DNA from 3 places in the Bradyrhizobium sp. 63_E2_N1_3 genome. Region 3 is predicted to be linked to each of the others. Evidence: predicted binding sites of a transcription regulator. Region 3 holds the regulator's gene; each other region holds the start of a gene.
What was found. The regulator PhoB, encoded in region 3, activates phosphate uptake and scavenging genes when phosphate is short. The targets are predictions, from matches to a motif close to TGTCATNNANCTGTCAT.

Region 1 (3,205 bases), 3.2 Mb from region 3:
CCATCAGCGTGCCCAGCGCCATCGCGGCCTGGCAGGACAGCACCACCCAGAACGGCACCGAGAATTCACCGCCGAGATGCCCCTGCGAATAGAGCAGCACGGCGATGATGCCCATGGTCTTTTGGGCGTCATTACCGCCATGGCCGAGCGAATAGAGCGAGGCGGAGGCGAATTGCAGGATGCGGAAGGCGCGATCAACCGCGAACGGCGTCGAGCGCACCGAGAGCCAGGACACGATCGCGACCAGCATCATCGCGAGCAGGAAACCGACCAGCGGCGACAGCACGATCGCCAGCACCGCCTTGGACAGTCCGCTCCACACCGCAGCCGAGATCCCCGCCTTGGCCATGCCGCCGCCGACGAGACCGCCGATCAGCGCATGCGACGACGAGGATGGGATGCCGAGCCCCCAGGTCACGAGGTTCCAGACGATCGCGCCGACGAGCGCCGCGAAGATCACCTGGGCGTCGACGACCGCGGGATCGATGATGCCGGTGCCGATGGTCTGGGCAACATGCAGCCCGAACACCATGAAGGCGATGAAATTGAAGAACGCGGCCCAGAGCACCGCGAATTGCGGCCGCAGCACGCGGGTCGAAACGATGGTCGCGATCGAATTGGCGGCGTCGTGCAGGCCGTTCAGGAAGTCGAACAGCAGCGCGACGGCGATCAAGCCGACGAGGACAGGAAGTCCGAGCGCAGCATCCACGGCGCGACCCCTGCCCTAAACTTGCTCGATGACGATGCTGTTGATCTCGTTCGCGACGTCGTCGAAACGGTCGGCCACCTTTTCGAGATGGTCGTAGATCTCGACGCCGACGATGAAATCCATCGCGCTACCATCACGGTGCTTGAGAAACAGCTCCTTCAGCCCGATGTCGTGGAGATCGTCGACCCGACCCTCGAGCTTGCCTAGCTCTTCCGTGATCGCGGTCAGCATCGCGACGTTCGGGCCGATCGACTGCATCAGCGGCAACGCGCGCCCCACGAGATTGGCGCATTCGATCAGCAGTCCGCCAATCTCCCGCATCGGCGGCTCGAAGGTGCGCACCTCGAACAGCATCACGGCCTTGGCCGTCTGCTGCATCTGGTCGATGGCATCGTCCATCGAGGTGATCAGGTTCTTGATGTCGCCGCGGTCGAAGGGGGTGATGAAGGTGCGGCGCACCGCCGTCAGCACCTCACGGGTGATGTTGTCGGCGTCGTTCTCGAACTGGTTGACGCGCTGACAGTAGACCGGCGTCTCCTCTCCCCCGTTGAGCATGCCCTGGAGCGCGATCGAGCCCTGGATCACCGTCTGTGCATGGCGGTCGAACAGGTCGAAGAACCGTTCTTCCTTGGGCAGGAAAGCGCGAAACCATCGCATCATGGGGATAGGCTACCGGTTGGAAATGGCCCGGCCCGAATAGGCCGTCACAAAACTGTCATAGACCATTTCCGCTCCGCGCGCGTGTCATCTCACGCCCGCGGAGCAGGATCATCCACCGGATTCGCGCACCAATGAAATTGGTGCGATATCAAAGGTTTATAGCGAGCGCCGGAAGTAATGAGCGATTTCGCCGATGACGCCGCGGCGGAAGGTGAGCACGCAGACCACGAAGATCGAGCCCTGGATCACCGTCACCCATTGGCCAAAACCCGCCAGATATTGCTGCATGGCGATGATCGCGAAGGCACCAACCACGGGGCCGAAGATGGTGCCGAGACCGCCAACCAGCGTCATCAGCACGACCTCGCCCGACATCGTCCAGTGCACGTCGGTGAGCGAGGCATTCTGCGCCACGAACACCTTCAGCGATCCGGCAAAGCCGGCCAGCGTGCCGGACAGGACGAAAGCCAGGAATTTATATTGGTCGGTCCGGTAGCCGAGCGAGATCGCGCGCGGCTCGTTCTCGCGGATCGACTTCAGCACTTCACCGAACGGCGAGTTGATGATGCGGTAGATCAGCAGGAAGCCGGCGAGGAAGCCGGCCAACACGACGTAATAAAGCACCGTCGGCTTGGAGAGATCGAGCAAGCCGAACATCCGCCCCTGCGGAATGCCCTGAATGCCGTCCTCACCATGGGTGAACGGCGCCTGGAGGTAGATGAAGTACAGGAGCTGCGACAGCGCCAGCGTGATCATCGAGAAATAGATGCCCTGGCGGCGGATCGAGATATAGCCGGTGATGAGCGACAGCCCGAACGCCGCGGCGATTCCAACGAGGATGCCGAGCTCCGGCGGCAACGCCCACACTTTCAGCGCGTGCGCGCTGCAATAGCCGGCGGTGCCCATGAACATTGCGTGGCCGAACGACAACAGGCCGCCATAGCCGATCAGCAGGTTGAAGGCGCAGGCAAGCAGCGCAAAGCACAGCGCCTGCATCACGAAGAACGGATAGACGCCCGTGAAGGGCACCGACGCCAGCAGCAGCGCCATCACCACGAACACGACCATCTCGTCACGCATCGCGCGCGGGGTTACCGGCAGCGTGTCGTCCGTCAAGGCTGTCATATCAGGCCGCCCTTCCCGTCAGTCCCGTTGGCTTCACCAAGAGCACCAGCACCATCAGCACGAACACGACGGTGTTGGAGGCCTCGGGGTAGAAATACTTGGTCAGGCCCTCGATCACACCGAGCGCAAAGCCGGTGATGATGGAGCCCATGATCGATCCCATGCCGCCGATCACGACCACCGCGAACACGACGATGATGAGGTCGGCGCCCATCAACGGCCGCACCTGGTTGATCGGCGCCGAGAGCACACCGGCGAGCGCGGCAAGGCCGACGCCGAGACCGTAGGTCAGCGTAATCATGCGCGGCACGTTGATGCCGAAAGCGCGCACCAGCGTCGGATTTTCAGTGGCAGCGCGCAGGTTAGCACCGAGCCGCGTCTTCTCGATCAGGAACCAGGTGGCGATACACACCACCAGCGAGAAGATGACGACCCAGCCGCGATAGATCGGCAGGAACATGAAGCCGAGATTCATGCCGCCCTTGAGCTGGTCCGGAATCGCATAAGGCAGACCGGAGGAGCCGAAATAGTTCTGGAACACGCCCTGCACGATCAGCGCGATCCCGAAGGTCAGGAGCAGGCCGTAGAGGTGGTCGAGCCCCGTCAGCCATTGCAGCATGGTCCGTTCCAGGATCATGCCGAAGATGCCGACGATAACAGGCGCGATCAGCAGCGCCCACCAGTAGTTGATGCCGCCGAGGCTCAGCAGGA
Region 2 (3,205 bases), 8.1 Mb from region 3:
GGGCGCTGACGGAAATATCCCGGAAGGCGGTCTCACCAAGCACTGGCCCGACGGCGAGCAGATGTCGATCTACGACGCCGCGATGAAGTACCAGCAGGAGCAGGTGCCGCTGGTGGTGTTCGCCGGTGCCGAATACGGCAACGGTTCCTCGCGCGACTGGGCTGCGAAGGGCACGCGCCTGCTCGGCGTCCGCGCCGTGATCTGCCAGAGCTTCGAGCGTATCCACCGCTCCAACCTGGTCGGCATGGGCGTGCTGCCGCTGACCTTCGAGGAAGGCACCTCCTGGTCGTCGCTCGGCCTGAAGGGCGACGAGAAGGTCACGCTGCGCGGCCTGGTCGGCGACCTGAAGCCGCGTCAGAAGCTGACCGCGGAGATCGTCTCCGGCGACGGTTCGTTGCAGCGGGTTTCGCTGCTTTGCCGCATCGATACGCTGGATGAGCTCGATTACTACCGGAACGGCGGCATTCTGCACTACGTGCTGCGCAAGCTCGCGGCCTAAGCGCGAATTTGTGAACGGTGGCTCACCGCGACGTGAGTAGAAGGTTAAACGAGGGCGGCCTATCACAAGGCCGCCTTCGTGCGTTAGAACACGCGTCCGATGGTCCCGCCCGGCGGAAAACCTCGCCCCGGACGGTTGAGTGTACGATGCCCGTAAGACTACGGTGACCATCAGGCGATAGGATCTTCCCCCACGCGTGCGAGGTGTGACGTTCAACATGACTGCAATGATGGCTTCTAATCTGGTTTCGCGCTGGTCCGGTGCACTCTGGTCGGGAGCACTTGGTATCTGCGCCATCGTCGCCGTCATCCGTCCCGCCGAGGCTGATCCTCGCGCCGTAGTCGAGCTCTTCACATCGCAGGGCTGCTCCTCCTGCCCGCCCGCCGACCAGGTCATCGGCGATCTCTCCAACGACCCGTCGATCATCGCGCTGAGCATGCCGATCGACTATTGGGATTATCTCGGCTGGAAGGACACGCTTGCGGATTCGCGCTTCTCGGCGCGGCAGCGCGCCTATTCGCGCATGCGCGGCGACCGCGAGGTCTATACGCCGCAAGTCGTGGTCAACGGTTCGACGCATGTCATCGGCAGCGATCGCGCCGGCATCGAGAGCGCGATCGGCAAGACCGACAACGGCACAGGCGTAATGAGCGTGCCGGTGACGATGTCGCTTGCAGGCAAGCAGATCAACGTGTCGGTGGCGGCGAGCAAGGAGTCGGCGGTCTCGCACGGTGAGGTCTGGATCTGCTCGATCACGAAATCGGTGCCGATCGCAATCAGCCGCGGCGAAAATCGCGGACAGCAGATCACCTATCACAACGTCGTGCGCAACCTGCTCAAGGTCGGCGACTGGAACGGGCGTCCGGAAAGCTGGACGGTGCCGTTGGAAAATCTCACGCGCGACGGCGTCGACGGCGCTGTGGTCTATGTCCAGGACGGCAGCCGTGAGAAGCCGGGTGCGATGCTTGGCGCGGCGTACACGTCGCTGCACTAGATCCGATCTCTCTCGCCAACGTCGCACTCGCTCTCACGCCTCATGGTGAGGAGCGCGCCCTCGCGCGCGAGGCGGACGATGCTACGCATCGCCGCGAGAACCATGCAGGCGCGGCTGATGCAGCGCGGCCTTCATCCTGCGAGTCACCGCTTCGCGGCTCCCCACGATGAGGGGTGAGAGTTGTCTTCGCGTTAATCAGAGAGAAGTTGGTCGTGCCGGAAACATCTCGGCACAAACCAAAAAGGACCAACTTGCGTTGGCCCTCCTTGTCGCGCGTACAGACCCGATCCTGACGGCCCCGGGGGGCTGGGGGCTGAGGAATCCGGAACCGAAAGGACCGGGTCAACGCACACAGGTCTTTTCGCAATGCAGGGCGGCAGGCGCTTGGCGGAAAAGCGGCGATATCAAGATTCCTTCTAACGATCCCGTGACGGTTTGCCGCGACAGAATTCCACTCCTGCGTGTGCTCCGATTCGCACCCGATTCAATCAGTTGAGTGAAGAGCCCCTTGCGGCGGGGAACAGTTGGCGCGATCATGCAATTGTCATGATCCGCGGTTCCGGGGACGGTCCTTCGCGGATGCGATCATGCCGCGAGATGAGGAGGCGCTCGATGAGTCTGACGCCGGAGGATGCCGATCCGAGCGAGCAGCGCGCCGTGGCGCGCCCCACCGCTGCGAATGCCCAACCCAACCGGGTGACATTCAACCGGCTGGAACTGAACCGCATCCTCAACCTGTACGGCCGCATGGTCGCCGACGGCGAGTGGCGCGACTATGCCATCGACTTCCTGAAGGACCGCGCGGTGTTCTCGGTCTTCCGCCGCGCCTCGGAGGTGCCGATCTATCGCATCGAGAAGGACCCGCGGCTGGCGCGCAAGCAGGGCATGTACAGCGTGATCTCGGCGACCGGCCTGATCCTGCGCCGCGGCCACGAGCTCGAGCGCGTGCTGCTGGTGATCGATCGAAAATTGGCGGTGGTTTAGCCTTACGGACGGTGCCGTAGTGTGGGCAAAGGCGCACCGCGCCGTGCCCACCATCTTTCCTCAATCACCGGGCATGCTGGGCACGCTTCCGCCTTCGCTCTCCGAGCTACGGCGGACAAGTCGCTTTGCCCACCCTACGAGACCGAGGTTATTTCGGCACCGTACTCGCGCCCTCGCCCAGATCCCGCTGCATCATCACCGTGTCGAGCCAGCGGCCGAATTTCAGGCCAACATTGGGATGCGTGCCGATCATCTTGAAACCGCCGCGCGTGTGCACGCCGATCGAGCCGGCATTGGCGGAATCGCCGATCACCGCGATCATCTGGCGGAAGCCGCGCGCCTCGCATTCAGCGATCAGCCGGTCCAGCAGCAATGAGCCGATGCCGCGGCGGTGGAACGCGGGATCGAGATAGATCGAGTTCTCGACCGTGAAGCGGTAGGCCGGCCGCGGTCGGTAGGCGCCGGCATAGGCATAGCCGGCGACGCTACGATCGAGGATGGCGACGAAATAGGGATAGCCGCCGTCGATCAGCGCGCGGTAGCGGCGCGTCATCTCGGCCAGATCCGGCGGCGCCAGCTCGAATGTCGCGGTGCCCTCGCGGACGGCCTGCTTGTAGATGGCGGTGATGGCGGGAAGGTCGGCCTCAATGGCGGGCCTGATCTCAGGTGCGGACATGGCGGCGAGATTAGAGCCTTCCCGCGGTCACTGGAAGGGGCAACGCCGCTTC
Region 3 (3,205 bases):
GAATTGCAGAAGAACACGAAGTCCGCGAAGCTTTCGTTGCACAGACGCGCGGCGAGCTTCTCGCCGTCCGGGCTCTGGAACAGGTTCGACATGTGCCAGAGTTTGGTGGCCTGCTCTTGCAACGCCTTGACCAACGCAGGATGAGCATGGCCGAGCGCATTCACCGCCACACCCGAGGTGAAATCGAGATAGCGATCGCCATTGGTCGCAATCAGCCAGCAGCCTTCACCGCGCTCGAAACCGAGGTCGGACCTGGCGAAAACGGGGAGCAAATGCGGCGCTGCGCTGTTAGTCATGACGATCACTTGAATGTTGCGGACGGTGTGAGCGTGCATTGCGCAACGCACCATTGACCGGCCCGGAAAACGAAACGTGCCGCCTTTTAAGGGCGGCACGCCTGACTATCTTATGCCTGGTGAAACCGGTGTCAATGCCGCCCGGAAAGCCTCGCGAAACGCAGAATCCGTAGTCTTGCGGTGGCGATTTTGCGTATTTCCGCCACGGAACATGTGGAAGCGAGTCGGCGGACTCTTGCGCGTGAGTCACGCCATATTGTAGCGTTTGGCTTGTCAGATACGACATCTCGTGCAGCAGTTCTGATCCTCTAAGTCCTCATGTACCGGCGTAAGCGTTCGGGCGCATCTGGTGCGCCCGGCGAGCCTTAAGGGATTCTGGCGGCACGGGTTTTTCGAAGCTTAGGCATTCGCCGTGCGGCCGCCAGGATGGCAGGCGCCGGCGAAGGAAAGGGTGCAATGACCGTTTTGACCTGGTCGGATGATCGCGTCGAGCAGCTGAAAAAGCTCTGGGAGGCCGGACTTTCGGCCAGCCAGATCGCCGCTGAACTCGGCAATGTGACCCGCAATGCCGTAATCGGCAAAGTGCACCGGCTCGGCCTGTCGGGCCGCGCCAAGAGCCCTTCATCGGCAGCGCCGCGGCCGCGCAAGGCGCGCCCCGCCCAGCACATGATGCGGGTGACACGCCCGATCGCGCGCGGCAACACCGCGCTGGCGCAGGCCTTCGAAGTCGAGGTCGAGGCCGAACCGGTCACCTACGACAACGTCGTGCCGATGAGCCAGCGGCTGTCGCTGCTGGAGCTGAACGAGGCCACCTGCCACTGGCCGGTCGGCGATCCCTCGAGCCCGGATTTCTTCTTCTGCGGCGGCAAGGCGCTCTCCGGCCTGCCCTACTGCGCCCAGCACTCGCGCGTGGCGTATCAGCCCGCGGCCGATCGCCGGCGCGCGCCGGCGAAGCCGGGTCCGCGCTGAAGTCGTTCTGAGCTCAGAAAGGAGCCGTCACACGATGGCGGCTCAACAAATCCGATGTCGTCCCGGACAAGCGCGCCTCGAGCGCGCGCAGATCCGGGACCCTTAACCACCGCAAGATGTGGCTACGGGGACTCGGAGTTACCTTTTCACAAAATAACCGCTCGCTGTGGGTGTCCCGGACCCGCGCTTGCGCTTGTCCGGGACGACACCGAGAGTGTGGCCGCAGCTCACCGAGCTACGCCTGCTCCGCCTTCGCAAAGCGATCGTCCAGTGCGTAGCCCGCGCCGCGGACGGTGCGGATCGGGTCCTGCTCGCGGCCGAGATTGAGCAGCTTGCGCAGGCGGCCGATATGGACGTCGACGGTGCGCTCGTCGATGTAGATGTCACGGCCCCAGACGCTGTCGAGCAGCTGCTCGCGCGAGAACACGCGGCCGGGATGCTCCAGGAAGAACTCCAGCAGGCGATATTCGGTCGGACCGAGATCGATCGGCCGGCCCGAGCGCGCCACGCGGCGCTTGTCGCGGTCGAGCTCGATGTCGCCATAGGCGAGCACGGTGGCGAGCCGCTCGGGGCTGGCGCGCCTGAGCAGGCCCTTCACGCGTGCCAGCAGCTCCGGCACCGAGAACGGCTTGACGATGTAGTCGTCGGCGCCGGTCGCAAGGCCCCGCACCCGCTCGCTCTCCTCGCCGCGCGCGGTGAGCATGATGATCGGGAGCTGCTTGGTCTCGGGCCGGGTGCGCAGCCGCCGGCACAGCTCGATGCCGGAGAGGCCCGGCAGCATCCAGTCGAGCACGATCAAATCGGGGATGTGCTCCTTGAGGCGGGTGTCGGCGTCGTCGCCGCGCATCACCGTCTCGACGTCATAGCCGTCGCCTTCGAGGTTGTAGCGGAGAAGCTCGGTGAGAGCTTCCTCGTCCTCAACCACCATAATGCGTGCGCCCATGGTGTTCGTCGCTCCTTAAGTGTTCGGGACCGTCGTGGCGAAGGTCGTCATGTCGCCCTTCGGCCGCTTGTCGGTGATCGCCTGGCCCTCGATCATGTAGAACACGGTCTCGGCGATGTTGGTGGCGTGGTCACCGATGCGCTCGATGTTCTTGGCGCAGAACATCAGATGGATGCAGAACGAGATGTTGCGCGGATCCTCCATCATGTAGGTGAGGAGCTCGCGGAACAGCGAGGTGCAGATGGCGTCGACTTCCTCGTCGCCCTTCCACACCGCCATCGCCGCCGGCAGATCGTGCGCGGCATAGGCATCCAGCACCGACTTGACTTGTTGCTGCACGAGGTCGGTCATGTGCTCCAGACCGCGGAACAGCTTGAGCGGATGGAAATCCGTCTCCAGCGCCGCGACGCGCTTGCCCATGTTCTTGGCGAGGTCGCCGATCCGCTCGAGATCGGTCGCGACGCGCATGGCGCCGACGATCTCGCGCAGATCCACCGCCATCGGCTGGCGGCGCGCGATGGTGAGAACGGCGCGCTCCTCGATCTTCTTCTGGAGCGCGTCGAGCTCGGCGTCGATGGTCACGACGCGCTGGCCGAGCGCGACGTCGCGGCGGATAAGCGCGTCGACGGAATCGACGATCATGCGCTCGGCGATGCCGCCCATCTCGGCGACCAGGCGCGTGAGCTCCTGGAGGTCGGTGTCGAAGGCCTTTGCGGTATGTTCAGAACCCATGTTCCGTCTCCTCAGCCGAACCGGCCGGTGATGTAATCCTGCGTGCGCCGGTCGGTCGGCGACGTGAAGATCTTGCTGGTGTCGTCGAACTCGATCAGCTCGCCGAGATACATGAAGGCGGTCTTGTCGGAGACGCGCGCCGCCTGCTGCATGTTGTGGGTGACGATCGCGATCGTGTAGTTCTCGGACAGCTCCTGGATCAGCTCCTCGACCTTGGCGGTCGAGATCGGGTCGAGCGCCGAGCAGGGCTCGTCGAACAAGATCA

Region 1: a site for PhoB is predicted at 1,412-1,428, ahead of AB7531_RS25900 (DUF47 domain-containing protein). Genes of this name have one in related genera too.
Region 2: a site for PhoB is predicted at 2,025-2,041, ahead of AB7531_RS02325 (DUF2794 domain-containing protein). Genes of this name have one in related genera too.

What each region holds. Positions count from the first base shown of each region.
Region 1 is NZ_CP197235.1:5,367,840-5,371,044, forward strand. Features, by position in the region: gene AB7531_RS25895 (inorganic phosphate transporter) at 1-709, opposite strand, end outside; gene AB7531_RS25900 (DUF47 domain-containing protein) at 725-1,369, opposite strand; gene AB7531_RS25905 (branched-chain amino acid ABC transporter permease) at 1,526-2,494, opposite strand; gene AB7531_RS25910 (branched-chain amino acid ABC transporter permease) at 2,496-3,205, opposite strand, start outside.
Region 2 is NZ_CP197235.1:488,885-492,089, forward strand. Features, by position in the region: gene acnA (aconitate hydratase AcnA) at 1-499, shown strand, start outside; gene AB7531_RS02320 (DUF1223 domain-containing protein) at 717-1,493, shown strand; gene AB7531_RS02325 (DUF2794 domain-containing protein) at 2,106-2,477, shown strand; gene AB7531_RS02330 (GNAT family N-acetyltransferase) at 2,626-3,153, opposite strand.
Region 3 is NZ_CP197235.1:8,605,688-8,608,892, forward strand. Features, by position in the region: gene AB7531_RS40970 (aspartate aminotransferase family protein) at 1-296, opposite strand, end outside; gene AB7531_RS40975 (GcrA family cell cycle regulator) at 753-1,265, shown strand; gene phoB (phosphate regulon transcriptional regulator PhoB) at 1,501-2,208, opposite strand; gene phoU (phosphate signaling complex protein PhoU) at 2,224-2,940, opposite strand; gene pstB (phosphate ABC transporter ATP-binding protein PstB) at 2,952-3,205, opposite strand, start outside.